One region of the Buttiauxella sp. 3AFRM03 genome, then DNA from elsewhere that is predicted to be linked to it. Evidence: riboswitches for the same ligand, from Rfam matches in the RefSeq annotation. Region 1 holds a riboswitch; each other region holds the start of a gene.
What was found. Region 1 has a riboswitch for cobalamin ahead of D8682_RS20825 (cobyrinate a,c-diamide synthase). Riboswitches for the same ligand answer to the same signal wherever they lie in the genome.
Positions count from the first base shown of each region.

Region 2: another riboswitch for cobalamin. It lies ahead of btuB (TonB-dependent vitamin B12 receptor BtuB); the one in region 1 lies ahead of D8682_RS20825 (cobyrinate a,c-diamide synthase).
Region 3: another riboswitch for cobalamin. It lies ahead of D8682_RS24200 (cobyrinate a,c-diamide synthase); the one in region 1 lies ahead of D8682_RS20825 (cobyrinate a,c-diamide synthase).

Region 1 covers NZ_CP033076.1:4,141,492-4,151,862, forward strand. Annotated here, with positions in the region: gene glmL (methylaspartate mutase accessory protein GlmL) at 1-1,179, opposite strand, end outside; gene glmS (methylaspartate mutase subunit S) at 1,179-1,610, opposite strand; gene cobA (uroporphyrinogen-III C-methyltransferase) at 2,287-3,057, shown strand; gene cobD (threonine-phosphate decarboxylase CobD) at 3,072-4,148, shown strand; gene D8682_RS20815 (IS110 family transposase) at 4,760-5,746, opposite strand; gene D8682_RS20820 (L-threonine kinase) at 5,996-6,862, opposite strand; cobalamin riboswitch at 7,296-7,471, shown strand; gene D8682_RS20825 (cobyrinate a,c-diamide synthase) at 7,567-8,946, shown strand; gene cbiB (adenosylcobinamide-phosphate synthase CbiB) at 8,943-9,902, shown strand; gene D8682_RS20835 (cobalt-precorrin-8 methylmutase) at 9,913-10,371, shown strand, end outside.
Region 2 covers NZ_CP033076.1:2,858,832-2,869,202, forward strand. Annotated here, with positions in the region: tRNA gene D8682_RS14825 (tRNA-Asp) at 1-28, opposite strand, end outside; rRNA gene rrf (5S ribosomal RNA) at 89-204, opposite strand; rRNA gene D8682_RS14835 (23S ribosomal RNA) at 315-3,222, opposite strand; tRNA gene D8682_RS14840 (tRNA-Ala) at 3,430-3,505, opposite strand; tRNA gene D8682_RS14845 (tRNA-Ile) at 3,620-3,696, opposite strand; rRNA gene D8682_RS14850 (16S ribosomal RNA) at 3,766-5,305, opposite strand; gene murI (glutamate racemase) at 5,706-6,572, opposite strand; gene btuB (TonB-dependent vitamin B12 receptor BtuB) at 6,517-8,388, opposite strand; cobalamin riboswitch at 8,457-8,648, opposite strand; gene trmA (tRNA (uridine(54)-C5)-methyltransferase TrmA) at 8,758-9,858, shown strand; gene D8682_RS14870 (YijD family membrane protein) at 9,903-10,259, opposite strand; gene fabR (HTH-type transcriptional repressor FabR) at 10,274-10,371, opposite strand, start outside.
Region 3 covers NZ_CP033076.1:4,871,700-4,882,070, reverse strand. Annotated here, with positions in the region: gene cbiG (cobalt-precorrin 5A hydrolase) at 1-880, opposite strand, end outside; gene D8682_RS24230 (cobalt-precorrin-4 methyltransferase) at 861-1,634, opposite strand; gene D8682_RS24225 (decarboxylating cobalt-precorrin-6B (C(15))-methyltransferase) at 1,627-2,196, opposite strand; gene D8682_RS24220 (cobalt-precorrin-7 (C(5))-methyltransferase) at 2,186-2,788, opposite strand; gene cbiD (cobalt-precorrin-5B (C(1))-methyltransferase CbiD) at 2,782-3,930, opposite strand; gene D8682_RS24210 (cobalt-precorrin-8 methylmutase) at 3,927-4,559, opposite strand; gene cbiB (adenosylcobinamide-phosphate synthase CbiB) at 4,569-5,528, opposite strand; gene D8682_RS24200 (cobyrinate a,c-diamide synthase) at 5,525-6,907, opposite strand; cobalamin riboswitch at 7,010-7,187, opposite strand; gene D8682_RS24195 (DUF496 family protein) at 7,490-7,810, opposite strand; gene D8682_RS24190 (FUSC family protein) at 7,966-9,024, opposite strand; gene sbmC (DNA gyrase inhibitor SbmC) at 9,115-9,585, opposite strand; gene dacD (serine-type D-Ala-D-Ala carboxypeptidase DacD) at 9,804-10,371, opposite strand, start outside.

The sequences.
Region 1 (10,371 bases):
CCCGACAACACGACGAACGGTGGTCAGGTCACGTCCCATCTGCAAATCGACACTACCCACGCAGGTGCACACCTGTTTTTTGGTGCCCGCATGACGTTCGCTGGCGTAGCCGACACACAACCCTGCCAGTACGGTGTCGAAATATTTTTCTTCCTCGTTACACGGCAGATAATCGGGATGCGCCACCAGATGTTGCAGATAGCGATAAAAAGCTTCCTGGCGTTGCGGCTGATGCGCGAAGAGCACGTTCACCAGTTCCCTGGTGCTTTCGCCGACCACCATGGCCGAGACACGCATCCCCAAATCACCTTCTACGGTGCGTTTGACGAAGGGTTCAGGCACGCCGTGCAACACGGTGTCAGGAGAAAGGGTATTGTTGCTGGTGGAGTAAATATCGGTGGTCGCGCCACCCATATCGATCAGCATGAATTCCTTCCACGAGCTGTCGGAATCGCTGATCGCTTTCACCAGTTCATAAACGGTCCACGGAGTCGGCATCGGCTCCTCACCCGTTTCCCCGACGATGACGTCCAGGCCTTTTCCTTTGACGATCCGTGATAAAAAGAGATCGCAAATCGCCTGCCGCGCGGCATACGGATTCGGGTGATCGAGATCCGGTAGAATGTTGTCTACCGTGGTCAGATCTTTATGCCCGAGGATCGTCTGCACATCGTCCTGAATGTCGCGGTTACCGGCGTAGATAATGGCGCAATCCAGGTTTGACTCTGCCAGCGCATGGGCGTTGGCCAGGCCGTAACTTTCTTCCCCACCGTCGGTGCCACCGGCAAAGAGCAGAATGTCGGGAGGTGTGGTTTCCAGCGCCTTGATGTCGTGGCGATTCAGCTTGTACGAGTAATACTGCGCGATTTTCGCCCCTGCTGAGTGGGCGGTGACTTTCGCGGATTCCAGGGTGATTGACGGCACCAGCCCCATTGCGGCAACGGCAAGACCGCCTTTCGCAGATGAGGAGTATTTCAGCGTCACTTCACCGCTGTTGAGCAGTGGGCGAGCATCGGCAACATTGAGCACCTGATTCAGGCTGGCAAAGAAACCGTCAGCCAGGTGGTGCGTTGTGGTTGGGGTCAGGACGTGGTTCACCAACGTTAACGCATCCCCCTCCCGAGCGAAGAGGGCTGCTTTGGTCCACGTCGAGCCGATGTCGACAGAGACAATTTGCATCAGATGGCCTCTTCAAGGCAGCGTTGGTCAATGTCGTTTGTTATCAGAGAACAAACACTTTCAAGATCGTGGCTTGGGGCAAAGACGCGGTTAAAGCCCATCTCTTTGAACTTGGTCTCGATATCCCCAAAGTCATGCTTGCCGACCACCAGGTTGCCGCCAACGTACAGCAGAATGTCGCCGATACCGCGTTCAATACAACGCTCGCGCAGACCGAGGCAGTCGATGTCACCGTGGCCATAAATTGACGACACCACAATCGCATCGGCACCCGTTTCGATAGCAGCATCGATATATTCATCCTGGCTCACCATCACCCCAAGATTGATTACGCGAAAATCATGGGCAGTAAAAACGCGATCCAAAACTTTATTGCCTACCGCATGGCAGTCAGCACCAATGACGCCAATAACAAGTGTTGATTTTTTCATTAATAATCCTCTGTAGGGCTGATAATCAGAAAGTAAGAGCTATTGCTATTATTTATTGCGCAGGCTGATTGCGCCTTTTAACTGAGCTGGAGTTTCTTTGTCTGATGTAATTGAAGCAATTGATCTATTTTCAGAATATCTTTCTAAAAATGATTGTTGTGAAGTGTGTTTTATAAATAATGTTTAATATCAGTATGTTATGATTATTTTTCCTGGGGTTTTTATTATTTTAATTATAATGGTGAACAGGTGTGTTTTCATGTTTGTGATCTGAATCTTATTTTGTGTTTAATCTAAATGCATTCATGAATAATAATTAATTAAGAAGGATCTATAAATAAAAGTGTGAATTGCTTAACGGTTTTTTATTTATTAAGTGTGTACTGCAGGTGCTATATAAATAGGTGTCAGGTGATTATGGGTTTTTTGGTTAATAAGATGTTAATATTGATGTGTTAATTTGCTATGTCGGCAGCAAACAGACTTAATTAAATTAATCATTAGTCTCTATTTGCCGATTTTTGATATTTGCGTATGAGATCTTTCTTTAAACTCAATAAATAATGAGAAGCCCATCAAGTATTTTTAAAGAAGACTCCTGAATAATGTGCGTGAATTTAAGCGCCAAATTACGATGTTGCCGTTAATTTTAATACTGACCATTTAGGATGATTCTATGAATGAAGGGAAAGTCTGGCTTGTTGGTGCTGGCCCCGGTGATGTTTCTTTAATTACCGTAAAAGGATTACATGCGATCCGTCACGCAGAAGTGATTGTTCACGACCGGTTAGTTAACCCTGAACTATTAAAACAGGCGCCAAAAAACTGTCTCATTATTAACGTTGGTAAAAACCCCAATCACCACCCGATTCCTCAGTCAGAAATTAATGCCATCCTCGTGGAATATGCCCGCATGAACAAACAGGTTGTCCGTCTAAAAGGCGGGGACCCGTATGTTTTTGGCCGTGGCGCGGAAGAAGTGGAAGAACTGGCCAAAGAAGGGCTGAAATTCGAGGTGGTACCTGGCATCAGTTCCGCGATTGGCGGCTTAGTGTACGCGGGGATCCCGGTGACGCATCGCGATTACGCCTCCAGTTTCCATATCATTACCGGCCATATGTGCCAGGGGAATGACCCGCAAAACTGGCATGCCTTTGCGCAGCTCGACGGCACGCTGGTTATCCTGATGGGAATGACCCGGCTGAGCGAAATTTGCCAGCAACTCATCGCCGGTGGAAAGTCAGCAGACACGCCAGCTGCGGTGGTGATGTACGCCAGCCAGGCACGCCAGCAAGTGGCGCGGGGAACACTTGCCACCCTTCATCTGGAAGTTGAGCGTCAACAACTTCACGCCCCGGCACTGATTGTTATCGGTGAGGTGGTGAATCTGCATGACGTGTTAGCGTTTACGGCCACCCAGATAGAGATCCAGGATATGGTCTGCTAATGCGGGAGCGGCCAATGAGTGAACATGGTGGGAATAGTGTCGAAATCGCCCAACAGCTCGGTATTGCGCCAGAAGCTCTGCTGGATTTCAGTGCCAATATCAATCCGCTGGGTTTATCTGCACGAGTTAAGTCGCTCATCACTACTCATCTGGAACTTATTGAGCGCTATCCGGATGTTGAATATCGTCACCTTCATCAGGCGCTGGCGTCGGCCAATCACTGCGATGTTGAACAGGTTATTGCCGGTAATGGTGCCACGGAACTGATTTACGGCCTGGTGCGCGCGTTATCGCCACGCAGCGCCATGCTTCTGGTGCCCGGTTTTGCGGAATACCGCCGGGCGCTGGCGCAGCAGGGTTGTCGGGTAATTGAATATCGCTTAGAAGAGTCACAGGGTTTTCAGCCCGATCAACAGCTGCTAGAAGCTGTTCGTCAACAACGGCCTGACTGCCTGTTTATTGCCACGCCGAATAATCCAACAGGGTTGATGCCCGATGCGCAGCTGTTAAATGAACTGGTAGAACTGTGTGAAACGAGCCAGATAGCGCTGATTGTTGATGAAGCTTTTATTGATTTTCTTCCTCAAGGATCAAGCCTGGCTGCGCGTTTGGCGGATTCGAATTATCTCTACCTGTTACGTTCGCTGACCAAATTTTTTGCCATTCCGGGTCTGCGGCTTGGCTATTTGCTAAGTGGTAACCGGGCGACTATTCGTCATCTGAAAGATAACCGCGAGCCCTGGTCGATAAATGGGCTTGCTTCACTCGTGGGTCAGCACTTATTGACTGATGACGATTACATCAATTTGAGCCACCAATATATTGCCCGCCAGCGGGAATATTTATGGCACGCCCTGAAGCAATTTACGTCACTGGTGGTCTGGCAACCTACCGCCAACTACTTGTTTTTCAAATGTACCCATCAACACATTAACCTGAAATCGGCGCTGTTAGCGCAGCGTATTCTTATTCGCCACTGTGAAAATTATCCGGGGCTTGATAGCCATTTCTATCGGGTGGCCGTTCGTCGCGAAGATGAAAACCGGCAGTTGATTCAGGCGCTGAGCCAGATATTAACGCCTGACTCATAAGTGAAACCTCTCCAGAGGTCGGATAAGCGCAGCGACCTCCGTCACCCTCGGCGTAACTGGTGGATGACGCTGGCGCTTATCCCCCCTACAACGGCTATCCCGTAGGCCGGATAAGCGCAGCGACCTCCGTCACCCTCGGCGTAACTGGTGGATGACGCTGACGCTTATCCCCCCTACAACGGCTATCCCGTAGGTCGGATAAGCGCAGCGACCTCCGTCACCCTCGGCGTAACTGGTGGATGACGCTGACGCTTATCCCCCTACAACGGCTATCCCGTAGGCCGGATAAGCGCAGCAACCTCCGTCACTCTCGGCGTAACTGGTGGATGACGCTGACGCTTATCCCCCCTACAACGGCTATCCCGTAGGCTGGATAACGCTGACGCTTATCCCCCCTACAACGGCTATCCCGTAGGCTGGATAACGCTGACGCTTATCCCCCCTACAACGGCTATCCCGTAGGCTGGATAACGCTGACGCTTATCCCCCCTACAACGACTATCCCGTAGGCCGGATAAGCGCAGCGACCTCCGTCACCCTCGGCGTAACTGGTGGATGACGCTGACGCTTGTCCCCATACAACGGCTATCCCGTAGCTACCGTCTTGGACGTCAAGCGGTAGCTGCATAATTTTCATCCCATGGTAATCGGGTTTTCAGTACGCCGAAGCACATATGTACCAGCTTACGCATCACTGCACCCAGCGCCGCTTTTTTCGCCTTACCTTTCGCTACCAGCCTTTCATATATCGCCTTCGCGGGTTTATTCCACCGGATTGCACTCAGGGCTGCTACATACAGTTTGGCTCTGACTATTGAGGGGCCTGTTTTTGACATATGTGCCCGCCCGCGTACCGAACTGCCGGACACTCTCTCCACCGGTGTTATTCCCAGATACGCTGCCACCTGCGAGGCACTTTTGAACGTCCCGTCTTTCAGTAGTGCCAGCATCTCCCGTCCCACCTGCTCCTTCACACATTTTATCGATTTCAGCAGCTCCAGATCGGCCTTCAGTCCCGGGTCGTTATCTGTGTGGTCAGTAATGAGCTTTTCTATCCGTTCCAGTTCATCACTCAGCCAGCCGTGTGTCCGCTCCAGTGAGCCTATGACCTCCCGTGGTGTCGAGGTTGAATGCGCTTTTTCAAGCCGGTTGGCCGTCCTCTGCACATCCTCTTTCAGCGCGTCGCGCTGACGCAACAACGCCCTGAGTTTACGGACTTCAACTGACGGTGGGACCCAGGCATCGGGATGCTTCAGCTCGCCATAACAGGCCAGCACAAATGCGTCCACTGTGTCATTTTTCGTGAGGATATCCATTCCGCAGGCAAACTCACGGACACGGTATGGATTGGCCATGCAGACAGAAATCCCCGCATCATGAAGCCCATACGCCAGATTCTCATGGTAGATACCCGTGGCTTCCATCACGACTGTCATATTATCAGAGGCGCATTTTTGGGCCTCCAGCCAGTCGATGATTTTGCGGGCCACACAGGGTTCATTGGTGAAGACTTTCTGCTTTTTCTTACCCTTAATACCGGCAACAAGCAGACAGACATCTATTTTATTTTTGCTGATATCAGCACCGAGAAAAGCCATATTTCATCTCCTTCCACGTGAACCAACACGCCATTCCAGCCTTGTACATGCGAAGTCAGAGCTTCTGGTTACCGTTCGGATTTTGAGTGGCGTGAAAGGTGAAACGGAGGGCTTAAGCTACGTCGGAAGATCGAGGTCTTCAGGTCGGATACAAGCTTCCTCCGTTTCATGTAACCGGTAGCTAACCAGCTACCGGTTCAAGATACAAGGTCGGATAAGCGCAGCGTCATCCGACACCATTAACGGTGATCACAGCAAGGCCACGCCGCCTTCGACCATCTTCAACAAGTGATGCATCGGCCAGTGTGGAGTTAAGCGTTTTTCCGTCAATAGCCCTATCACCCGCTCTACATCATGCTTGTTGCGGTCTAACAACAACCCCACCACGCTGCCGCTGTGCGCGACATTAATACCGTAGAGATCGCACTCTTCAACCAATGATAACAAGGCGTTAAATTCCGGTTTAGGCAAAATATTCTGGCTCGCCACGGCGCTAAGCGTGGCGGCTTCACCCATCAAACGTGGGTTGTTCTGCGCGCACGCTTGCTGAATTTTCCCCCAGGCTGTTTCCAGTTCAGGGGCATGCCGTTGCAGCAACGTGTTTCTTTCCATGCGGTGATAATCTGCAGTCCGCAAAGTCAGTGGGCTTTCAAGCACCAGCAGATCCAGCGCCGGTTGCGAGTCACAGGCGATGCGCGTCGCACCTTTGTTATGGTCAAACAACGTCAGGCTGCGAAAAATAGTGCTGTCGGTGGGTTCGAGTGCAACACACTGCGCCGCCAGTGTTTGTTCACTGAGTTCACGGCCTAAATAACTCGCGGTAGCGAGCGCCGTGGCGGCGATATCTGCGGTGCTACTGGCCATTCCCTTGGCGAGCGGAATCGTCGAGTGGCGCTCAATGCGTATTTCACGGCTCAACTCTGCGGGATATTGCCAGTGCGCCAGCAGCTGTTTCACCATTGCGCGCGACAGAGGAAGTTCGCTTGCTAGCGGAGCGCCAGTGGTGACTTCAACGGTGCTGTACCAGTCCACCGGACACGACACCAGCTTTTCGCCGCCAACAATCCACCCCTGGATAAGCTCGCCACAGGATGCAGGACACTGAGCTACTGCCACATTGACCACCTTTTTCACTCAATTATATCTGCGCGATAGTGACATGGCGCTTTATAGGATTTATTGATTTTCCACAATATAGCTTAATCCGCCATGGCGATAAAAAGAATAAAGATGTTATATCTGCGCGCTAATAATATGGCTTTGATTTATTTTCATATTAATATGATTTATTTTCATGAACTTATTTGTCTATTTGGTGTAAGGGTTATTTCATTTAAAAGTGAGGTTTTGTTATTGCTTTACGAAAAGGTAATTAATTGTGGGGCGTGTCAAAGTAAGCGAATTTAATTGGTCTGATAAATTGTCGTAGCGCAATAATTTAATTGCTTAGGCGCTATAACCTGTGTCGAGTTTTTATTTGGCGATATTCAACAGAATTCTTAAATTATGTTTCCACGTATGCGCAACAGTGAATTTACGGCATACGCGGTTAACTGCAATGCTAATAGATACACCACATTGTGTGGTTGGGAAGGGGGTTTAAATCCCCCGCAGCCCCCGCTGCTGTGATGCTGACGAACCCGTGATACCACTGATCGCAAGATTGGGAAGGACGGGTGAGAGTGACGCTAAGCCAGAAGACCAGTCTGTTAGCTAAAAACAACAACTTCGGTGGGAAGTGGGTTGCTCAGAAGCGTCGAGTCGCAAGACTGGGTCAACGCACATCCTGGCACCCGTACCGCCCAGAACAGGATTGGGGTATGGCAGCCAGGAAAAGGACATTCATTGTTGCAGGCACTTCCAGCGGATGTGGCAAAACCACGGTTACGCTGGGTTTGCTTAGCCTCCTCACACAGCGCGGATTGCGTGTACAACCCTGCAAAGTTGGCCCTGACTATCTTGATACTGGCTGGCATAGCGCCGTGACCGGGACTGCCTCCCTGAACCTTGACCGTTTTATGCTGCCGGTTGCCACGTTAAATGCGCTGTTTGCCGAACGTATGCAGCATGCGGATGTGGCGGTGATTGAAGGCGTGATGGGGCTGTTTGATGGCTACGGCATCAGTCCTGATTATTGCAGCACCGCAGGGATGGCGAAGCAACTGAACTGCCCGGTGATTCTGCTGGTCGATGGGAAAGCTGTTTCGACGTCGATTGCCGCGACGGTCATGGGGTTTCAACATTTTGACCCCGCATTAAAGCTGGCGGGCGTGATCGTCAACCGCGTGAATAGCGAAAGCCATTACCAGTTGTTGAAAAGCGCTATTGAACGCTACTGCGGCGTGCCGGTGTTGGGCTACGTTCCCCGTGTTGAAGGGGTTTCGTTACCGGAAAGGCATTTGGGGCTGGTCACCGCACGCGAGTCGGTCGTCAATTCACAACCCTGGGCAGACTTCGCCAGCCAGCTTGAAAAAACGCTGGATATCGACCAGTTGCTGGCACTCAGCGTCTGTGATGCGCTCCCTTCAGGGGCGTGGCCTGAACTGCCAGCCGCCGGCAGTGGAGCAGGGTTAACGCTGGCGCTGGCCGATGACGAGGCGTTCAACTTCTATTACCCCGATAACATTTCTCTTCTTGAGCGTGCTGGCGTGCGCATTGTGCGCTTCAGCCCGCTGCATGACAGCCAGTTACCGGAATGTCAGATGATTTGGCTCGGCGGTGGCTATCCGGAACTCTACGCCGAAAAGCTATCCGCGAACCACACCATGCGCGCTCAAATCCTCGCAGCCCACCAACGAGGCGTGGCGATTTATGGCGAATGCGGCGGCTTGATGTACCTCGGCAGTTCGCTACAAGACAGCCACGGCGCGACTTATCCGATGGTCGGCGCTATTCAAGGCCATAGCGCGATGGGCAAAAAATTAACCCGCTTTGGCTACTGCGAAAGCCGGGCGCTGGCGCCCACCTTGCTGGCTGACACAGGCGAAACGCTGCGTGGTCACGAGTTTCATTATTCTGAATTTACGCCGCAAATCCCTGCGGTGATGGCGTGCAGCAAAACCCGCGACGGCGCAGTTTTACAGGCGTGGTCGGGTGGCTGGCAGGTGGGAAATACCTTCGCCAGCTATCTGCATATTCATTTTGCCCAGCGTCCCACGCTGCTTAATCGCTGGATAAGTGCAGCCAGGAGAGCGAAATGACACTCCTGGCCTGGGCGGTGGCGTGGATTCTGGATCGTCTGCTGGGCGACCCTCACCACTGGCCGCATCCGGTGCGCTGGATTGGCGCACTGACAGCGTTGGCACAACGTATCGTCCGGCGTTACTGCCGTAGCGAAGCGGCCTTGTCCATCGGCGGTGGTTTGATGTGGCTCTGCGTGGTTGGCACCACCTTCGGCGTGGCGTGGGGGCTGCTGCATTTTGCCAATGCCATTCACCCCTGGTTGGGCTGGATTGTCGAAGTGTGGATGATTTTCACGGTGCTTGCTGCCCGCAGCCTCGATGACGCCGCGCGTGACGTGGAGCTGCCGTTAAGTGAGGGCAATCTCGAGGAAAGCCGCAAAAAACTCGCCTGGATTGTCGGGCGCGACACTTCCCAATTGCAAATGCCGCAAATCAATCGCGCGGTAGTGGAAACCGTTGCGGAGAACACCGTGGACGGCGTGATAGCACCACTGTTCTTTTTACTGCTCGGCGGCGCGCCACTGGCGATGGCCTACAAAGCCGTCAACACGCTGGATTCGATGGTCGGCTACAAACACCCAAAATACCGTGCAATCGGTATGGTTAGTGCGCGAATGGACGACCTCGCCAACTTCATTCCGGCGCGTATCAGTTGGTTATTGCTGAGTGCTGCCGCGTGGATGTGCCGCAACAATGCCATCGACGCGCTGCGTATTGGCTGGCGCGATCGCTACAACCACAGCAGCCCCAACTGCGGTTGGTCGGAGGCTACGGTGGCAGGGGCGTTAGGTATTCGTCTCGGCGGGCCAAATGAATACTTCGGGCAACGGATGGACAAACCCTGGCTCGGAGAGGCTTCCCGCGAGATAGCCGTTGGCGATATTTCAGCAACGATTCAATTGATGTGGGTGGCTTCCACGCTGGCGCTGCTGCTGTTTGCGCTGGCGCGGGTTATCTGGTCTGGAGCGGTTTGAGGGCAATATGATGAATTACATACAACAACCACAAGCGATTGAAGCCAAAAGCTTCGTCATTATCGACGAGATTGTCCGGGAAACCCGGCCAGAATACCGTTTTGCCAGCGAGCTGCACGAGGCGGTGATTAAACGGGTTATCCATACCACCGCCGATTTCGACTGGCTGGATATTTTATGGTTTTCCGAACATGCGCTGGACAACTTGTGCGCCGCGTTGCGCAGCGGCTGCACGATTTACACTGACACCACGATGGCGCTTTCCGGGATCAATAAAACGCTGTTAGCCAGTTTCGGTGGCGAGTGCCGTTGCTATATCAGCCATCCCCACGTTGTCCACCAGGCGAAAGAACTGGCGATCACGCGCTCTATGGCGGCGGTTGATCTGGCGATGCAAGAAGAAGGCGAAAAGATCTTTGTCTTTGGTAACGCGCCAACCGCACTGTTCCGCTTGCTGGAAAAGGCGACC
Region 2 (10,371 bases), 1.3 Mb from region 1:
GTATTCTAACCGACTGAACTACCGCTCCACCGAATTTCTTTACTACCACCAGATGTCACAGTCTGGCTTTTACTGCTTTGAATTTGGAGCCTGGCAGTTCCCTACTCTCGCATGGGGAGACCCCACACTACCATCGGCGCTACGGCGTTTCACTTCTGAGTTCGGCATGGGGTCAGGTGGGACCACCGCGCTAGTGCCGCCAGGCAAATTCTGTTTTGTTAACCGTTGCGTTATTCACACAACCATCAACTTAATCTCGGTTCAAGCTGAAAATCAAATGCTTAGTCTCTCAACCAAAACACCTTCGGTGTTGTAAGGTTAAGCCTCACGGATCATTAGTACTGGTTAGCTCAACGTATCGCTACGCTTACACACCCAGCCTATCAACGTCGTAGTCTTCAACGTTCCTTCAGGACCCTTAAAGGGTCAGGGAGAACTCATCTCGGGGCAAGTTTCGCGCTTAGATGCTTTCAGCGCTTATCTTTTCCGCATTTAGCTACCGGGCAATGCCATTGGCATGACAACCCGAACACCAGTGATGCGTCCACTCCGGTCCTCTCGTACTAGGAGCAGCCCCCCTCAATTCTCCAGCGCCCACGGCAGATAGGGACCGAACTGTCTCACGACGTTCTAAACCCAGCTCGCGTACCACTTTAAATGGCGAACAGCCATACCCTTGGGACCTACTTCAGCCCCAGGATGTGATGAGCCGACATCGAGGTGCCAAACACCGCCGTCGATATGAACTCTTGGGCGGTATCAGCCTGTTATCCCCGGAGTACCTTTTATCCGTTGAGCGATGGCCCTTCCATTCAGAACCACCGGATCACTAAGACCTGCTTTCGCACCTGCTCGAGCCGTCACTCTCGCAGTCAAGCTAGCTTATGCCTTTGCACTAACCTCACGATGTCCGACCGTGATTAGCTAACCTTCGTGCTCCTCCGTTACGCTTTAGGAGGAGACCGCCCCAGTCAAACTACCCACCAGACACTGTCCGCAACCCGGATTACGGGTCTACGTTAGAACACCAGCCATTAAAGGGTGGTATTTCAAGGTTGGCTCCACAAGAACTGGCGTCCTCGCTTCAAAGCCTCCCACCTATCCTACACATCAAGGACCAGTGTTCAGTGTCAAGCTATAGTAAAGGTTCACGGGGTCTTTCCGTCTTGCCGCGGGTACACTGCATCTTCACAGCGATTTCAATTTCACTGAGTCTCGGGTGGAGACAGCCTGGCCATCATTACGCCATTCGTGCAGGTCGGAACTTACCCGACAAGGAATTTCGCTACCTTAGGACCGTTATAGTTACGGCCGCCGTTTACCGGGGCTTCGATCAAGAGCTTCAGCTTGCGCTTAACCCCATCAATTAACCTTCCGGCACCGGGCAGGCGTCACACCGTATACGTCCACTTTCGTGTTTGCACAGTGCTGTGTTTTTAATAAACAGTTGCAGCCAGCTGGTATCTTCGACTGCCTTCAGCTCCATCCGCAAGGGACTTCACCTACCGACAGCGTGCCTTCTCCCGAAGTTACGGCACCATTTTGCCTAGTTCCTTCACCCGAGTTCTCTCAAGCGCCTTGGTATTCTCTACCTGACCACCTGTGTCGGTTTGGGGTACGATTTGATGTTACCTGATGCTTAGAGGCTTTTCCTGGAAGTGCGGCATTTGTTACTTCAGTACCGTAGTACCTCGTCATCACACCTCAGCGTTGAATAAGAGTCCGGATTTACCTAAACTCTCCGCCTACATGCTTAAACCGGGACAACCGTCGCCCGGCTAACATAGCCCTCTCCGTCCCCCCTTCGCAGTAACACCGAGTACAGGAATATTAACCTGTTTCCCATCGACTACGCCTTTCGGCCTCGCCTTAGGGGTCGACTCACCCTGCCCCGATTAACGTTGGACAGGAACCCTTGGTCTTCCGGCGAGCGGGTTTTTCACCCGCTTTATCGTTACTTATGTCAGCATTCGCACTTCTGATACCTCCACCAGACCTCACAGTCCAGCTTCAACGGCTTACAGAACGCTCCCCTACCCAACAACGCATAAGCGTCGCTGCCGCAGCTTCGGTGCATGGTTTAGCCCCGTTACATCTTCCGCGCAGGCCGACTCGACCAGTGAGCTATTACGCTTTCTTTAAATGATGGCTGCTTCTAAGCCAACATCCTGGCTGTCTGTGCCTTCCCACATCGTTTCCCACTTAACCATGACTTTGGGACCTTAGCTGGCGGTCTGGGTTGTTTCCCTCTTCACGACGGACGTTAGCACCCGCCGTGTGTCTCCCGTGATAACATTCTTCGGTATTCGGAGTTTGCATCGGGTTGGTAAGCCGGGATGGCCCCCTAGCCGAAACAGTGCTCTACCCCCGAAGATGAGTTCACGAGGCGCTACCTAAATAGCTTTCGGGGAGAACCAGCTATCTCCCGGTTTGATTGGCCTTTCACCCCCAGCCACAAGTCATCCGCTAATTTTTCAACATTAGTCGGTTCGGTCCTCCAGTTAGTGTTACCCAACCTTCAACCTGCCCATGGCTAGATCACCGGGTTTCGGGTCTATACCCTGCAACTTAACGCCCAGTTAAGACTCGGTTTCCCTGCGGCTCCCCTATACGGTTAACCTTGCTACAGAATATAAGTCGCTGACCCATTATACAAAAGGTACGCAGTCACCCCATAAAAGAGGCTCCCACTGCTTGTACGTACACGGTTTCAGGTTCTGTTTCACTCCCCTCGCCGGGGTTCTTTTCGCCTTTCCCTCACGGTACTGGTTCACTATCGGTCAGTCAGGAGTATTTAGCCTTGGAGGATGGTCCCCCATATTCAGACAGGATACCACGTGTCCCGCCCTACTCTTCGAGTTCACAGCATGTGCATTTTTGTGTACGGGAGTATCACCCTGTACCCTGCGACTTTCCAGACGCTTCCACTAATACACAAACTGATTCAGACTCTGGGCTGCTCCCCGTTCGCTCGCCGCTACTGGGGGAATCTCGGTTGATTTCTTTTCCTCGGGGTACTTAGATGTTTCAGTTCCCCCGGTTCGCTTCGTTAAGCTATGTATTCACTTAACGATAGTGCAACGAATTGCACTGGGTTTCCCCATTCGGAAATCGTCGGTTATAACGGTTCATATCACCTTACCGACGCTTATCGCAGATTAGCACGTCCTTCATCGCCTCTGACTGCCAGGGCATCCACCGTGTACGCTTAGTCGCTTAACCTCACAACCCGAAGATGTCTCGTAAGACACAATCGTATGTTGCGAAAATTTGAGAGACTCGAACACACCGCATTTTCCTTTCTTATTACGGAGAAAGGAAACAGTGTGTCGTTTCAATTTTCAGCTTGTTCCGGATTTTTAAAGAGCAAATACTTCTCAGCACACTGTTAAACAGTACACTTAGAAGTATTGGGTGAGCATGAAATGATGGTGGAGCTAAGCGGGATCGAACCGCTGACCTCCTGCGTGCAAGGCAGGCGCTCTCCCAGCTGAGCTATAGCCCCATCGATTTCGTAAAACCTTTTGATTTACCTTTAACTTCTCATCAGGCAAGGCGCGTCACCGCGAAGCATACTAAAGTATGTGAGCGGGGTCGCAACACAGCATGGAGAGAAGTTTGGTAGGCCTGAGTGGACTTGAACCACCGACCTCACCCTTATCAGGGGTGCGCTCTAACCACCTGAGCTACAAGCCTATAAGGTTTTACTGCTCGTTTTCTATCAGACAATCTGTGTGAGCACTACGCAAGTTCGTATCTATTAGGTAAGGAGGTGATCCAACCGCAGGTTCCCCTACGGTTACCTTGTTACGACTTCACCCCAGTCATGAATCACAAAGTGGTAAGCGCCCTCCCGAAGGTTAAGCTACCTACTTCTTTTGCAACCCACTCCCATGGTGTGACGGGCGGTGTGTACAAGGCCCGGGAACGTATTCACCGTAGCATTCTGATCTACGATTACTAGCGATTCCGACTTCACGGAGTCGAGTTGCAGACTCCGATCCGGACTACGACGCACTTTATGAGGTCCGCTTGCTCTCGCGAGGTCGCTTCTCTTTGTATGCGCCATTGTAGCACGTGTGTAGCCCTACTCGTAAGGGCCATGATGACTTGACGTCATCCCCACCTTCCTCCAGTTTATCACTGGCAGTCTCCTTTGAGTTCCCGGCCGAACCGCTGGCAACAAAGGATAAGGGTTGCGCTCGTTGCGGGACTTAACCCAACATTTCACAACACGAGCTGACGACAGCCATGCAGCACCTGTCTCACAGTTCCCGAAGGCACTAAGGCATCTCTGCCGAATTCTGTGGATGTCAAGAGTAGGTAAGGTTCTTCGCGTTGCATCGAATTAAACCACATGCTCCACCGCTTGTGCGGGCCCCCGTCAATTCATTTGAGTTTTAACCTTGCGGCCGTACTCCCCAGGCGGTCGACTTAACGCGTTAGCTCCGGAAGCCACTCCTCAAGGGAACAACCTCCAAGTCGACATCGTTTACGGCGTGGACTACCAGGGTATCTAATCCTGTTTGCTCCCCACGCTTTCGCACCTGAGCGTCAGTCTTTGTCCAGGGGGCCGCCTTCGCCACCGGTATTCCTCCAGATCTCTACGCATTTCACCGCTACACCTGGAATTCTACCCCCCTCTACAAGACTCTAGCCTGCCAGTTTCGAATGCAGTTCCCAGGTTGAGCCCGGGGATTTCACATCCGACTTGACAGACCGCCTGCGTGCGCTTTACGCCCAGTAATTCCGATTAACGCTTGCACCCTCCGTATTACCGCGGCTGCTGGCACGGAGTTAGCCGGTGCTTCTTCTGCGAGTAACGTCAATCGCCAAGGTTATTAACCTTAACGCCTTCCTCCTCGCTGAAAGTACTTTACAACCCGAAGGCCTTCTTCATACACGCGGCATGGCTGCATCAGGCTTGCGCCCATTGTGCAATATTCCCCACTGCTGCCTCCCGTAGGAGTCTGGACCGTGTCTCAGTTCCAGTGTGGCTGGTCATCCTCTCAGACCAGCTAGGGATCGTCGCCTAGGTGAGCCATTACCTCACCTACTAGCTAATCCCATCTGGGCACATCTGATGGCAAGAGGCCCGAAGGTCCCCCTCTTTGGTCCGAAGACGTTATGCGGTATTAGCTACCGTTTCCAGTAGTTATCCCCCTCCATCAGGCAGTTTCCCAGACATTACTCACCCGTCCGCCGCTCGTCACCCAGGAGCAAGCTCCCTGTGCTACCGCTCGACTTGCATGTGTTAGGCCTGCCGCCAGCGTTCAATCTGAGCCATGATCAAACTCTTCAATTAAAAGCTTGATTTGCTTCAACTCGTGAAGCGGTGCTCAAAAATTAACTTTCGTAGTACTTCTTTAGTTAAACAAGTCAACTAAATGAATTACTGCTTGGTCACTCTTCAAGACTTGATATTTTTTTGATACCCGAAGGTATCTGAGATATCAATCCTGCGAGTGCCCACACAGATTGTCTGATAAATTGTTAAAGAGCAGTGAGTTACGCGCTTCCGCTTGCTAACTCGAGGTGGCGTATATTACGCTTTCCTCTTTCAGAGTCAAGCGTTTATTTTCGCTTTTCATCTGGCTGACGGGCCGGTTTGTAAGCCGTTGTGCCGTGTCAGTGGAGGCGCAGTATAGGGATTTTCTGGAGGCTGACAACCCCTATTTTCAATTTTTATTTCAACCGTCGATTTTTTATTCAAAATTGCTACGAACAGCCAGTTTTTCTAGTCTTGGGAAGCCATAACGCTGCAAAACGGGTGTTAATTGTGCAATCTCAGGAGTCAGCCCCATACAGAATGCAATATTCTCATCAGAAGATACTGCATGCGGAGATTCATGCTCTAAAAGCCATACAGTACGGCGAGCAATCGCAGCACCGGAATCTATCAGCCTTGTGCCTTCGGGTAAGACTTGTAGCAACTCTTCTTCTAATAGAGGGAAATGGGTGCAACCTAATACCACGGTATCTGGCGGCTCCTTCATTCGCAGCCATGGACGAAGAATCTTGCGTAGTTCCTCAAGATCTACAGGCTGACCATGCAGCTTGGCTTCCGCTAATTCCACCAGCTCTGCCGAACCGAGCATTTCGATTTTGCATTCCGACGCAAAGCGTGCGACCAGTTCGTGAGTATAAGGGCGGCGAACAGTGCCGCGAGTCGCCAGCAAACCTACAACGCCGTTAGTCGTCAAACGCGCTGCCGGCTTAATAGCAGGAACGACGCCCACCACAGGGAATGCGAATTTCTCACGCAGAGCGGGAAGTGAGACGGTACTTGCCGTATTACAGGCGATGATGGCGAGTGCGAGTGGGTAGCGTTCCTGAACCGCAGTAACAATTTCGACTACGCGTTCAACAATGAACTCTTCGCTTTTCTCGCCGTAGGGGAATGCTACGTTGTCGAAAGCATAAATGTAGTGCAGGTCAGGCAAAAGCTGCCGGACTTCATCATACACAGAAAGCCCACCGACACCGGAGTCAAAAACCAGTACGGTGGGACGTGTATTAGAAGGTATAGCTGCCAGAGAGATAGTATTCCCGTCCTGGGGTTTGATAGCCATAAACCGTCTCGTAATCTTTATCGAACAGGTTGGCGATTCTACCACGAACAGTGAGATGAGAGGTGACCGGATATGAAGCCGCTACATCAACTGTGCTATAACTCGGCAAAATTTGCTGAGTCGGGTTATAAGCAGAGGTGTTGTTGTCGTAGCGTTTGCCGTAATACTGCCACGCTACATCCATATTCACGTTAAACATCACCCAGTCGAGCTGGTACTTAGCCTGGCGCTTAGCGCGGCGAGCCAGCACTTCATCACTCTGGTCATCACGCGGATCCATATACTGCAACGTTAGCTTATGAGTAAAGATGCCAGTATCCACGCTACCGACCCATTCCAGTCCTTTGATAGTCGCAGATTTGATGTTGTCATAAGACCCGTCATAAGTGACCGGGTCGGAGTAGTAGGTAATCAGATTTTCAATCGTGTAGTGATAAGCAGACAAACGCCAGTCCACAGGACCTGTTAATCCTTCAAGCCCAGCTTCCCATTGTTTGGATTCTTCTGGTTTCAGATTTGGATTGGAGTCGATACCAAAGCGCGTGGAGCCATATTGTTGCCCGAGGGAAGGTGCAAGGAAGCCCGTGCCATAAGAAACTGTCGCACGATACCCTTCAACGAATTCCCATCCAGCCGCGGTTTGCCATGTACCGTGCCAACCGAATTGCTCGTCGTGGTCTTCACGACCTGAAGCTTCCAGGGTCACATCGCCAAACTGCTGCTGACCACTCAAGTAGACGCCCGTGTTATCACGGTTATAACTGTCAGACATGACTGTGTCAGAAGAAGTCAGACGCTGTTGCTGCCAATCAATACCTGCGCTGATCGAGCCATTCCCGACAACAAAGTTGTTACCCCACTGGACGTTGCGTTGGGTCATATAGTCGAGCGTCGTACCGTCGTTATAGCGGCCATACACGCTGCTATAGTTATAGTCCTTCACTTTTTGATAGCTCGCCAACAGCTGCGAAGAGTAGATCCCGGAATGGAAACGCAGGCCCGCATCGTAGTTCTGGTTATAGAGTTGATGCTCGTCTGCGCTATACGCCGGAGTATAAGGAGGCGCACCTAAATCGTAATCGCTGTTGTTGGAATAGCCATAAGTACGGAAGAAGCCGTCAAACTCCTCGCTAAACTTATGCTCCAGGCCAGCCCAATAGCTTTTGCTACGGTAACCATCTCTATCGTTATCACCGCTATAAGTAGAATGCGGCTGAACGTTAAAACCCTTAGTGGTTTCGTATGAGCCAGACACTGTCGCTACCGTATCGCCAAAACGCTGGCGCCAGGAACCATCATATTGCTGATAGCTATCCGAACCCACACCCGCATTGATTTGCGACTTTTCTTCATCGCTCTGCGTGATGATGTTAACCACGCCGCCAATCGCGCCAGAACCGTAAACCGCGGAACGTGGGCCACGAATGTATTCCACGCGCTGCACTAAAGAAATCGGGATTTGGCTAACATCCGAGGAGTTGGAAATGCCAGGGCGGGCAAGCGGAATACCATCCACCAGCACCAATACATGGCTGGCGCTGGTGCCACGGACAGACATTGAAGAACTCTGCCCAAGACCACCATACTGAGCAATATCGACGCCAGGTAAACGACGCATGACATCGTTCATCGATTTTGCCTGCCATTGGTCGATCTCTTCCCGGGTCACAATATCAGTTGGCGCCAGAACGGTATTGACGGGTTGCTGAAAACGGTTGGCCGTTACCACCAGAGTATCGTCAGAATTGCTGTCTTGCGCCCAGCCTGAAAAAGCCGTTACGGACAGAGCCGTAAGCAGCGAAAGTTTTTTTACCATCATTTTAATAAGCATCCGCTTTCCAATAAGGATGCCGCAGACATAACCGATAGCACGCGATAGTTATGCAGATTGCGACGTATACCGGCAGGTCTTCGGGCTTGGAGGTGTGTGACTACTGGATGATGACTTCCCGCTTTGTTTAGCAGTGTCTGCACTTGGCGCTCATCCCACCGTTCCTTACCGCTGCGCGTCAGCCCCAGAGTTGCACTGGGTTCCCTTTTAACTCATGTAAAAAGGCCGGAAGCGCTATGCTACGATTTTGTTAATAAGATTGTCCAGACACATCAAAATGCAACAGCACTGGACATCATCAACCTATTCCCTACAATCGCCGCGTAGTTTGACTTTATTAACAGGTAGCAGCTCATGACTCCCGAACATCTCCCAATTGAACAGTACGACGCGCAACTGGCCGAAAAAGTCGCCCGCTTGCAAAGCATGATGGCCCCTTTTGCAGCACCAGCGCCGGAGGTGTTCCGTTCGCCAACCAGCCACTATCGGATGCGTGCTGAATTTCGTATCTGGCATGATGAAGACGACCTGTACCACATCATGTTTGACCAGGAGACAAAGCAGCGCATCCGGGTTAACACCTTCCCGGCAGCCAGCACACTTATCAACGCGTTGATGCCTGCGATGCTCGACGGCGTGCGTGATATTCCCGCCCTGCGCCACAAACTCTTCCAGATTGATTATCTGACGACGATGAGCAACCAGGCGGTTGTCTCGATGCTTTACCACCGGAAATTGGGTGAAGAGTGGCAGCAACACGCTGAAGCACTGCGCGACAATCTGCGGGCTCAGGGTTTCAATGTTCATTTAATTGGCCGTGCGACCAAAACCAAAATCGAGCTGGATCAGGATTTCATCGATGAGCGTTTGACTGTTGCCGGTAAAGAGATGATTTATCGCCAGGTGGAAAACAGTTTCACGCAACCCAACGCGGCGATGAATGTTCATATGCTGGAATGGGCGCTGGATGCCACGCACGGTTCAAAAGGCGATCTGCTGGAACTGTATTGCGGTAACGGTAACTTCTCGCTGGCACTGGCTCGCAACTTTAATCGCGTGCTGGCAACTGAAATCGCCAAGCCGTCTGTTGCTGCCGCGCAATACAATATTGAAGCGAATGAAATTGAAAACGTGCAAATCATTCGTATGGCCGCGGAAGATTTTACCCAGGCGATGAATGGCGTGCGCGAGTTTAACCGCCTGAAAGGTATCGACCTGAAAAGCTACCAGTGCGAAACCATTTTCGTCGATCCACCACGCAGTGGTCTGGATGCTGACACCGTGAAAATGGTGCAGGCGTATCCGCGCATCCTTTATATCTCCTGCAACCCGCAAACCCTTTGCGAGAACCTGGAAACATTAAGCGAAACCCATAACGTGTCACGGCTGGCGCTATTTGACCAATTCCCGTACACGCACCATATGGAATGCGGTGTGTGGCTAACACGCAAATAGCAAAACGGACGCCTCGGCGTCCGTTTTTGTTTTAGAGCAGGCTGCTATTCCGTCACCTGGGATTTACGTGCGCGGATTTTAATACCAATCCAGAACAACAATGCGACCGAAAGAACCGCTGGCAAGAAGTTGGAGCCAATAGCTGGATATTCAGCGCGTACCACTGCGCTATACAGCAACACGCCCAACACGAAACAAGCCGCTGCGATACTTGGCAAACCCACCGGCATCGTGCGGTTTTGGTAGCGTTGATGCAAACAGTACACCGTCAGCACCAGCGCGATAATTGGAAAAATGGAAAACGGCACAACCGAGCTGAACACTGCGGCAAACGTTCCGTTGATCGCAAGGCCTGCAATAAACGCTAACCCGAGCGTACCTCTATCTTGTAACTGTTTCATTGCCCTTCCTTCATTCACTCTTCAGATATTTGAGCCAATGCCATTTTTTCTTGCTCCCGGCGATACCAGTAATACGCACCTTTGGAAATCATGCGCAACTGAAGTACCAGAC
Region 3 (10,371 bases), 730 kb from region 1:
TAAAGATTTCGAAAGGGATTTGTCGCAGGTGTGCCAGTTCTAACAACGCGGGTTCGTCCTGCTTGAGGGACACACTGCCAATCGCCCGCAAGGCTAGCGGGTCGAAATGATTGTCCGCCAGTTGCTGGTTTAACAAGCTGGCGACGGTGTGTGGCGCGGTATCACGACGGCAGCCAATCCCCGCAACCACGCGCTTCGGCACCACTTTAAACAGCGGGATCGTCTGTGGCGGTAACGCATTGCGCAGCGTGACGCACACCAACGCATCCAGCTCTGGCAGCGCATCAAGATTGTCGACCGGGATAAAACCGCGCGTGTCGTATCGCTCGGCGTGTGGCGCAAATTCGCTGTCCCACCACAGGCCAACGCGCTGCTGGCTGACCAACATTTGGTTGACGGTTTTCACCGTCTGGCGGAAATCCTGCATTGTGGCGTCAAGCGCTGCCGCCAGCGTATCGAGTGCCGCCAGTTGGTTAACATCGGTGGCGGTGGTAATGACCGGATCGGCCCCCAGGGTGGCGGCGAGCTGGCGCGTGAGTTGATTCGCGCCGCCAAGATGGCCGGAAAGCAGGCTGATCACATGCTCGCCGCGTTCATCCATCACCACCACCGCCGGGTCGTGCAGCTTGTCATTCACCAGCGGTGCAATCACCCGCACGACAATTCCCGTAGCGGCGATAAATACCAGCGCCGAATATTGACTAAATGCCTGTTGCACGGTTTGCGCGAAGCTGCCGCCGAACGGGATAAACCCCGGTTGCAGCAGTTTTTCACTGGTGAAACAGGTCAGTGGATGGGTCGCGCGCAACCGTTCGGCTAACGCCACGCCGCCAGGGGTGAGACAAAACAGCGCCATCGACTCAGGCTTTGCGGTATTCATGGCTGAACCCTGCGTCATAAAGTTTCGAGTAGTGGTACTCCTCGCCGAGGAATGCCCCGACCATGATCAGCGCGGTTTTGCGAATTCCGGCTTCACGCACTTGTTCGGCGATGGTGGTCAGGGTGCCGCGTAACACCTGGCAGTCGGGCCAGGTCGCTTTGTAGACCACCGCGACTGGCGTATCCGCAGGGTAACCCCCTTCAATCAGGCGCTCTGCCACGCGGTTAATGCGCTGCACAGAAAGGAAAATCGCCATCGAAGTTTGGTGCTGTGCGAATGCTTCTAACTGTTCGAGCGCAGGCATCGGCGTGCGGCCTTCAATGCGCGTGATAATCAAACTTTGCGAGACTTCCGGCACGGTGTATTCCACGCCAAGTTGCGCGGCAGCCCCCAGAAATGCGCTCACACCCGGCACAGAAACATAGCCAATTCCACGCTCAGTCAGCATTTCGCCCTGCTCACGAATCGAGCCGTACAGCGAGAGATCGCCGGTTTGCAGGCGTACCACCAGCTTGCCCGCGTTTACGCCGTTCTCCATCAGTTCAATGATTTCTTCAAGATTAAGTGCGGCGCTGTCATGGCATTGCGCGCCTGGCGGACAGTAGTCGAGCAGTTCAGGGTTAATCAGCGATCCGGCGTAAATCACCACTTCCGCTTGTTGCAAAACGCGGTAGCCTTTCAGGGTGATCAGTTCTTTGTCGCCTGGCCCCGCACCAACAAACCACACTTTGCGGGTATCAAATTGTTCAGTCATGGCTTCCTTCCTTGAGGCAAGAAATCAAATACGTGGGGTTGTTCGGTTTGAAGTAGTGCCCGCTGCCAAGTCTGGTGAATTGCGCGACCTGCAATTGCAGACAGTCAACTTCGCTCACAGCGCACTGCTCGAGATGCGCTAAGGCGCAGGTTAAGTTTTCCTGCAGAATAAAGGTCATCACCAGCCGCCCGGCAGGATGCAAATGGGCCAGCGACCAGTCGATAAGCTCGGTTAATTGCCCGCCGCTGCCGCCGATAAACACCGCATCGGCCATCACATTCAACTCAACTGGCGCGTAGCCGCTGATGATTTCAACGTTCGGGCAGTTAAAGAGCTGGCGGTTTTCCACCATTAACGCCAGTGCATCGGGGTTGCGTTCAATCGCGCTAACTTGCAATTGTGGGTAGCGTATTGCCGCTTCCAGCGACACGCTGCCGGTGCCAGCGCCGATGTCGATCAAGTGCGTGGCGTGCTGTAATTGCAGGCGATCCAGCGCCTGAGTACGCACCACTTCTTTGGTCATCGGCACGCGGGCACCGCGTAAAAAAAGTTCATCTTTCATTGAGGATCACCACTACGTTCATCGCGTAGCTTTGCGCCACATCACTGGCTGGCAAGCGATGGATTCGTTCATCCGCTGACGACAGGTTCTCGCCAATAATGAGCGTCGGGTTCAGGCCGCGCATCAGCATGGCCTGGGCGATGGCGTAAGGATCGATGATTTGGTCCGTCACCATTGCCACTTTTTGATGCGCCGCAATGGCATTGAAATCAGGTTCACGCCCGTGGCTGCTGGTTATCCATAAGTCGTTCATATCAACCGCTGCTTTAGCGCACAGATATTGGATAGAGCTAATGCCTGGCATAATGCGTAACTGTTCGGGCGGGAAATTCGCCGCCAGCCGTTTGCCGATGCCGTAAACCAGCGGATCGCCCGAGGCCAGCACCACGACGCGCTTATCCAGGCGCTCGCGGAGCCAAGAAATTAAGCCGTCAAGATCGCTATCCAGCAGACGGGTTTCAGCGCCGATATCAGCAAACATCGCCAACTGACGTGCACCACCGACCAGAATCTGCGCTTCATTAATTGCAGCGTGCGCCTGCAAAGTGAGGTATTCCGTGGCACCAGGCCCAATTCCGACCACGGTTAGCATCGCTTTTCTCCCGCTAATTCCCCGGCAATCTCTGCGACCGGACGGCTGCTGCCTAACACCTGGTTTTCGAACGAGAACAAAATGGCGTCACATTTTGGCGGGGATTGGGTAAAACGCAGCATCTCGGCAACGCGCTCACAGATACGCATTGCCAGGCGTTCAAACACCCTTTGCCAGCCCTGTTCCGTAATGATTTCGAGCGCCGCTTCGGTGGTGTCGCACTGGTTGACGGCTTCGAGTAACGCAAACGGCGCGCCCATTAACGCGAGGTGAGCGACCAGCGTTTCCATGCGCCCGTCGGCGATGTGGCTGTGGGTGTGGAAAATTCCGGCGGCGACTTTCACCAGTTTGCCGGGGTGGCCAATCAGCACGATATGGCGATATTCGAGGCGCACTGCTTCCTGAATCATGTAGCCGACAAAGTTACTCATCGTCACCACACATTCACCATCCAGTTGCAGCTGTTCGCGCACAAAGCGTTCGCCGTGGTTGCCCGGTACCAGAATCACTTTATCCAGCCCGGCTGCGCGTTTCATTTCCAGCTCTAACGCCAGCGAACGTTTCCAGCTCTCTTCAGACATCGGCATCACAATGCCGGTGGTGCCGATGATTGAAATGCCGCCCAAAATCCCGAGGCGATGGTTATAGGTTTTCTGCGCGCGCGCCTCGCCTTCCGGGGCAAAAATTTCAATTTCCGCACCGCGCTCAGGGCCAATCACTTCACGTACCGCCGCGTCAATTGTCTGGCGTGGCGTGCGGTTGATTGCTGATTCGCCAATAGGCAAGCCGATACCTTTGCGTGTGACCACGCCAATACCGGTGCCGCCGCGCAGGGTGATAGTGCCGCTGTTGTTGAGCTGCACGCGGGCAAATATCAGCATGCCGTGGGTGGCGTCGACATCATCGCCGCCGTCTTTGCGGATAGCCGCCGTCGCCTGTTGGCCTTCGATGACGGGCATTTCAACGTTGAGGTGTAGCGTGACGCCAGACGGTGTCACGATTGAAACCTGGTCAATGACGTGCTGGCGCAGCACCATGAGTGCGGCGACTTTTGCCGCCGCCGTAGCGCAAGAACCGGTGGTGTACCCTTTGCGATACGCCTTACCTTTATGCCAGACGCAATCGGCAGGTTGTTCGCTCACTGAGCCTCCCGCAGGCTATAAAGCAGCGCATTGACAATCGCCGCCGCAACGTTGCTGCCGCCTTTGCGCCCACGCGCCGCAATCGCCGGTAAGCCGCTTTCCACCAGCGCTTCTTTGGACTCTTCCGCCCCGACAAAACCGACTGGTACGCCGATTACCGCCGCCGGTTGTGCGCCTTTTTCCAGCAAGCGAAACAGTGCAGTAGGCGCGTTGCCGAAGACGAAGATCTTTTCGCCCTGTTCCTCTAAGGCAAGATCCACTGCCGCCATCGAGCGGGTCACGCCCTGTTCTTTGGCATGAGCCACCACGCGTGGGTCGCTGATATAACAGCGGCAACTGCAACCAAACTCGGCCAACAGGGTTTTATTAATGCCTGAGAGCGCCATGGTGGTGTCGGTGTACAAGGTGCAGCCGCGCTGCAAACTGTTTGTCAGTTGTGCAATGACATCCGGCGAAAACCACAGAATATCCAGCCACTCGAAATCGGCGGTGGTGTGGATAACCCGTTTGATTATCGCTTCCTCGGTCGCATCGTTAAAACGATACGCTGGGTGCTCAGCAGCAATTATTTCGCTAATGATTTCAAAGCTGTGTTGTTCAATAAGCTGCGGTTGTTGCAGGTAGTTCATCGGGTGTCCTTAAGCGATGCCGAGCACGAGTGCGCGCATGGCAGCAAAGAGCAGTAAAGCCAACAGGGAAGCCAACATCATCAGTTGAATAGTGCGGGTAATGTCGTCGATGGCGACGCCGCGATGCTCATCGCCCATCCACGGTTTTTCTACCCGCTCGCCAAAATAGGTGTTCGGCCCACCGAGCCTGATCCCTAGTGCGCCTGCAACCGTGGCTTCAGACCAGGCACAGTTTGGGCTGCTGTGTTGATAGCGATCGCGCCAGCCAATGCGCAGAGCCTGACGGGGATTAGCCCGTAAGCAAAAAGCGGCGATGGTCAGTAGCAGCCAGCTCAGGCGAGCAGGAAAATAATTGGCAAGGTCATCGAGCCGGGCGCTGACATAACCAATGGCACGGTATTTTTCAGTTTTGTACCCCACCATCGAGTCCAGCGTGTTGACCGCTTTGTAGGCCATCGCCAGCGGTGCGCCGCCTAACAGCAGGAAAAACAGCGGAGCTATCACGCCATCGACACTATTTTCAGCCACGGTTTCTACCACCGCGCGAGTGATTTGCGGGCGCTCAAGTTGCGAGGTGTCGCGCCCAACAATCCACGACAATTTTTCGCGGCTTTCGGCAAGGGTTCCATGTTTGAGCGCGCGGTAAACGTCGAGTGCGGCATCGCTCAGGCAACGTGCGGCAAGTACGGTGTAAATCATCCACACTTCGACTAACCACCCGAGCCACGGATGCAGCAGGTTGGCGAGATACAATACGCCCCAGCTCACGCCCCATGTGGTGCCGACCACCACCAGCCACAGCACGCCACCACCGATTTTCAGCGCGCGGTCACTTTTGCAAAATTGGCGAATAATGCGTTGGGTTACGGTGATTAGATTGCCTATCCAGCGCACCGGATGAGGCCAGTGCGGCGGGTCGCCAAACCAGTAATCCAGCAGCCAGGCCATGGCCCAGGCAAGCAATGTCATAGGTGATTCCTCGCAAGCGTTAGCCAGGGGTTGAGCAAATTCGCGCGTTGAGCGAAATGGACATGCAGGTAGCTGGCAAAAGTCGCCTGCTGCTGAACGCCTCCCTGCCAGCGGGAAACGGCGACACCATCACGCCATTTGCAGCAATCTAACGCTGCGGGCAACGGGCCGTTGAAATCGGAGTAATGAAATTCGTGGCCACGCAAGGTTTCGCCTTTTTTCGCCAGCAAGGTGTTTTGCACAGCGGTGGCCTCGCAATAGCCAAAACGTGTCAGGCGTTGGCCCATCTGGCTATGGCCTGGCAACACGCCGCACATCGCGTGGGTTTCGCCTTCGCTGTCAGTCAGCGTTTCGCCCAAATACATTAAGCCGCCACATTCGGCATACAGCGGAATGTGCTGTTGATGGGCAGCTTGCAGGGATTCGCGCATGCGACTGTTCGCGGCGAGTTTTGCCACATGGACTTCGGGGTAACCACCGCCAAGCCAAATCATCTGGCAGTCAGGGATTTTTGCGTCATGCAGCGGGCTGAAGCGCTGGATTTTCACCCCGGCGTGCTCGAGCATTTCGAGGTTATCGGGATAGTAGAAGTTGAAAGCTTCGTCTTCAGCAAGGGCGAGTGTTAGCCCGTCGGCCAGTGCGGCATCAGCAATGGCGGGCGCAGCACCCTGAGGCAGGGTATTAAGGCGAGATAACGCCAGAAGATGGTCGAGGTTAACGGTTTCTTCAATTTGCTGCACCAGGCGCTGCCAGCGTTCATCTTGCGGGGAGTGTTCTTGTGCCGGAACCAGGCCGAGGTGGCGCGACGGTAACTCGACATCGGCCATCACCGGCAAGCGCCCTAAGACGGGCAAGCCGCAGTAACGGGTGATGGCATCAGCAAGTAACTGGTAGTGGCTGTCGCTGTTGACGCGATTGAGGATAACGCCTGCGATGTTTAGCGTTGGGTCAAAGCGCTGGAAGCCCATGACAGTGGCGGCAATGGAGGTAGACACCGCTTTGCCGTCGACCAGCAATATCACCGGGCAACCGAGCTGTTTAGCCATCGCGGCGCTGCTGCAATAGTTGGGGTCGGTGCCGTAGCCGTCGTACAACCCCATCACCCCTTCGATGACGGCGACATCTGCGTGCTGCATTTGTTTAGCGAACAAACCATTTAGCGTGGAAGTGGGCAACATGAAAGCATCGAGATTGCGCGAGGCAATGCCACTTACTGCACTGTGCCAACCGCTGTCGAGGTAGTCGGGGCCAATTTTGAAGGGTTGAACGCAAAGGTTGCGTTGCATGAAGGCGCGGAGCAGCCCGAGCGTGACGGTGGTTTTACCACAGCCGCTGCTGGTGCCTGCAATGACGAATGCGTGTTTTGCTGCCGCTGCCATGGTTGCCTTATCACTGTTTCGGCAAAGCACGGATGTCAGCACGTACGCGCACCCTGAGGCTGCACGCATCTGATGACAACTGACTTCCCACCGAAGGAGTTGTTGAGAATAAGGATGACAAGTCGGTCTTCTGGCTTAGCGTCTCTCTCGCCCGCCCTTCCCAATCATTAGATCAGTGGTTTTGCGGGTTCGTCGGCATCACAGCAGCGGGGGCTGCGGGGGATTGTCACCCCCTTCCCAGCCACGGACTATTTTGGTTAATCGCGTGGCATAAACGAGTCAGTTATTGCGAGCATGACCTTCAAAGCATCACACTCTTAAATATTTAAAAGCAGACACAGTGTAAAAGCTAATAGATTTCGAGAGTTGCGCTATGACAATTTTTACTGATTTTTTAATCTTTACGGTAAATGTCGCTGACGCGTATCTGCCCCCAGAGACTGGGGATAAAAAAAACCGCCTGGCGGCGGTTGGTAACACTGTTGGAAAAACTCTGCGTAGGTCAGCTAAGCGAAGCGCCATCCGACAACACTGGCGCAAACGGTGGATGACGCTTTCGCTTATCCACACTACGACAGCTAATTAATCGGCCTTGATTTCGCCCATGACTTTCAGTTTTTTGGAAATTTCACGACGCTCTTTAGACAGTTCAGCGTTTTTGATGATGTAGTCATCAACACGGTCTTCATAGTCGGTTTTCATGCTGGCGATGATGCCTTGAATAGCTTCAATGCTCATACCCGGTTTGATGTAGTCGCTCAGGTTATCAAGCAGCAGAACACGTTTTGAGTTATCACGGATCTTTTTCTGTACGTCCTGGATTTCACGCTGCAGTTTGTTTTTGCGACGGAACAGACGCACGAACTCAAGCACGTCCTGGAAAGATGGTTTGATTGGTTCCATTTTTATACCCCTGCTAATTTCATACTCGGATTCGTTAAGACAGCCGCCATAAGATAACCTTAATGGTAGCGGCAGCCGCTGATAATTCATTGTTTCGCTATCTTAACCTCAATTGCTGCTGAATCGAAACCAGCAATTCACACCAGGCTGAGCAATTATTTGCGTAACGCGCGACAGATCAACTGCGACAGCAATTCTAGTTGACGAGCAAGTTCCAGACTCAGCCAGACGTAACCATGAATAGGCGTTTCCTGAAGTTTCCCATTTTGGCCATTTTGTATGAGCTCGCGCAACTCGCTGACGATTTCAGTCAGCTTTTCATTGTTCGCTGAAATCGTCGACGGGTTGCCATCGTGCAAGGCCAGTGCGATGGCGGCAAGCGTGCCCTGGGTCATTTGTTGCGTTTCGCGCAGCGTGTGTGCGTTGATCATCAGGAAGTGGCTTTCCCTTGATGCCCAGTAAGCGTTGACCTGCAACTCAAGAGTGCACACCAGATTGCGGCTGACGGTTTGTATTGCCTCGAAGATAGACTTTTGAATATGCGTTTCTTTGCTGCTTGGCCCGATGAGTGCACGCATTCTTACGACATCACTCAACACTTTGTGTAAGTGTTTTTCAAGCCTTGGGCGCTCTAATAAATTAGGTGAGAAGCCCGCGTTGTAAACCCGACCAAAGGCAGTGACGAAGTTCGCCATTTGTATGCGCCAGTGGATAAAGGCGCGCTGCGGATAAATGCTGGTAAATAACATCGCCAGCAACGAGCCGAAGATGACATCGCCGCTGCGCCAAAGGGCAATTTCCATGTCTCCTGCCGGTGCGCCAACCACCACCGCAAGGGTGATGCCAATCAGCAGAGCCTGATACGGGCGTTTCCCCAGCGCCAGATAGCCGCAGATGAACATGGCAATGGCACACCACACCAACATCAGCGGTAGCGAGAACAGCTCAAGTTTCAGCGCCACAAGTCCCATGACTGCACCGCATATCGTCCCACCAATTCGCTCAAAGGCGCGTGGCACGACGTTGCCCCAAAAAGAGATCGGCCCCATGACCACCACAAGCGTGATCAACGGCCATGTCCCTTCGGGCACTTTCAGAAGATGAACAATAAGAAAGGTGAGAATAAAAGCCAGTGCGATGCGGATCCCATGCACGATACGGTAATTGCGGTATATGCGGATCTCAAATGGGCTTAGTGATTTGTCAGGACGCACACTCAGTTCCCCAGAAAATAAAAAACGGGATTGTACCTGTTTTTATGGAATGAACATCACAAAGTTAGGGGGCATAAGCCCCCTTTAGCATCAGACTTGATCTGCCACCGGAATATACATGTCTATTTCCCAGACTCCACTTTCTGAACCATCGTTAAGATAGTGTTCGAAGCAGGGTTTTCCGGTTATCTGGTAGCTATTATTAGCAAGGACGCTGTCAAAAAACAGATTCCACGGCTTGGCAAAGTCGTTGTCATCAACCCGGGCGCGTGCCACCGCATACTGGCCGCCCTGGATGCTCGTCACAATCACGCCTTCACTGTTATCCGGCACGGTAAAGTTTTCAGCCACCGAGACCACGGTGTCGCAGCGCAGTTTTTCTGCGGGTACAACGTCGGGGTTGTCGTAATAAACCGCCAGCCATTCTTCCCCGGCTATCTGGTGGGTTTTGACCCACAGGGCAAGTTGCTCAAAGCCCTGATGGACCGTTTGTTCCCACGGCCCAACCATATGAAAACCAGCGACTTTACGTTCATTCACTTGTTGTACGTTAAATTCCATATGACCTCCTGACAGATTTAAAAACACTGTATGCTTATACACCACTCTTGTGCAGGGAAACAATCCATTGTCAGGGTGATGTGGTTACTTTGCGAGCAGGATCGCTTTTTGAAAAACTTTCGCCTGTAGATCCGCCTGTAGATCGTAGTACAGACCAGCCGTTCAGATGAAAAAAAGGGCCGACATGACTGTCGACCCTTTTAACACTGATTAAGGAATTACAATTTGTGGCTCAGATAGTCGCTAAACCGCGACCATGTGCTGCCCTTTTTGACGCCCGTTAGCGTCACCAACGGCCAGTGGGCAATCAGCTTGTCGCGATCAAAAAGCTCGATTTCACCCACATGTTGGTTGGCAGCAATCGGCGCTTCGATCTCTTGCTTGTCGAGGACATATTTAGCTTTGATGTTAGGGACTTCAGATTTTGGCAGCGCCAAAAAAACATCCTGATTTGTACCAACTTCGATCTGTTTTTTATCACCGTACCAGATAGCCTCAGTACCAATTTTTTTGCCTTTATGCAGAACCTGTACGGTATCGAAATTATCCTGGCCCCAGTGCAGTAATTTCCGCGCCTGATCTTCGCGCCCTTTCGGGCTTTCAGCGCCCATGACCACCGCAATTAAACGGCGCTCACCGACCACGCTTGACGCAATAAGATTAAAGCCAGCGCTCGCAGTATGGCCGGTCTTCAGGCCGTCCACATTCAGCCCTTTGTCCCACAACAAACCATTACGGTTCTGTTGCGTGATGCCATTCCAGGTGAGGCTGCGCTCGCTATACATG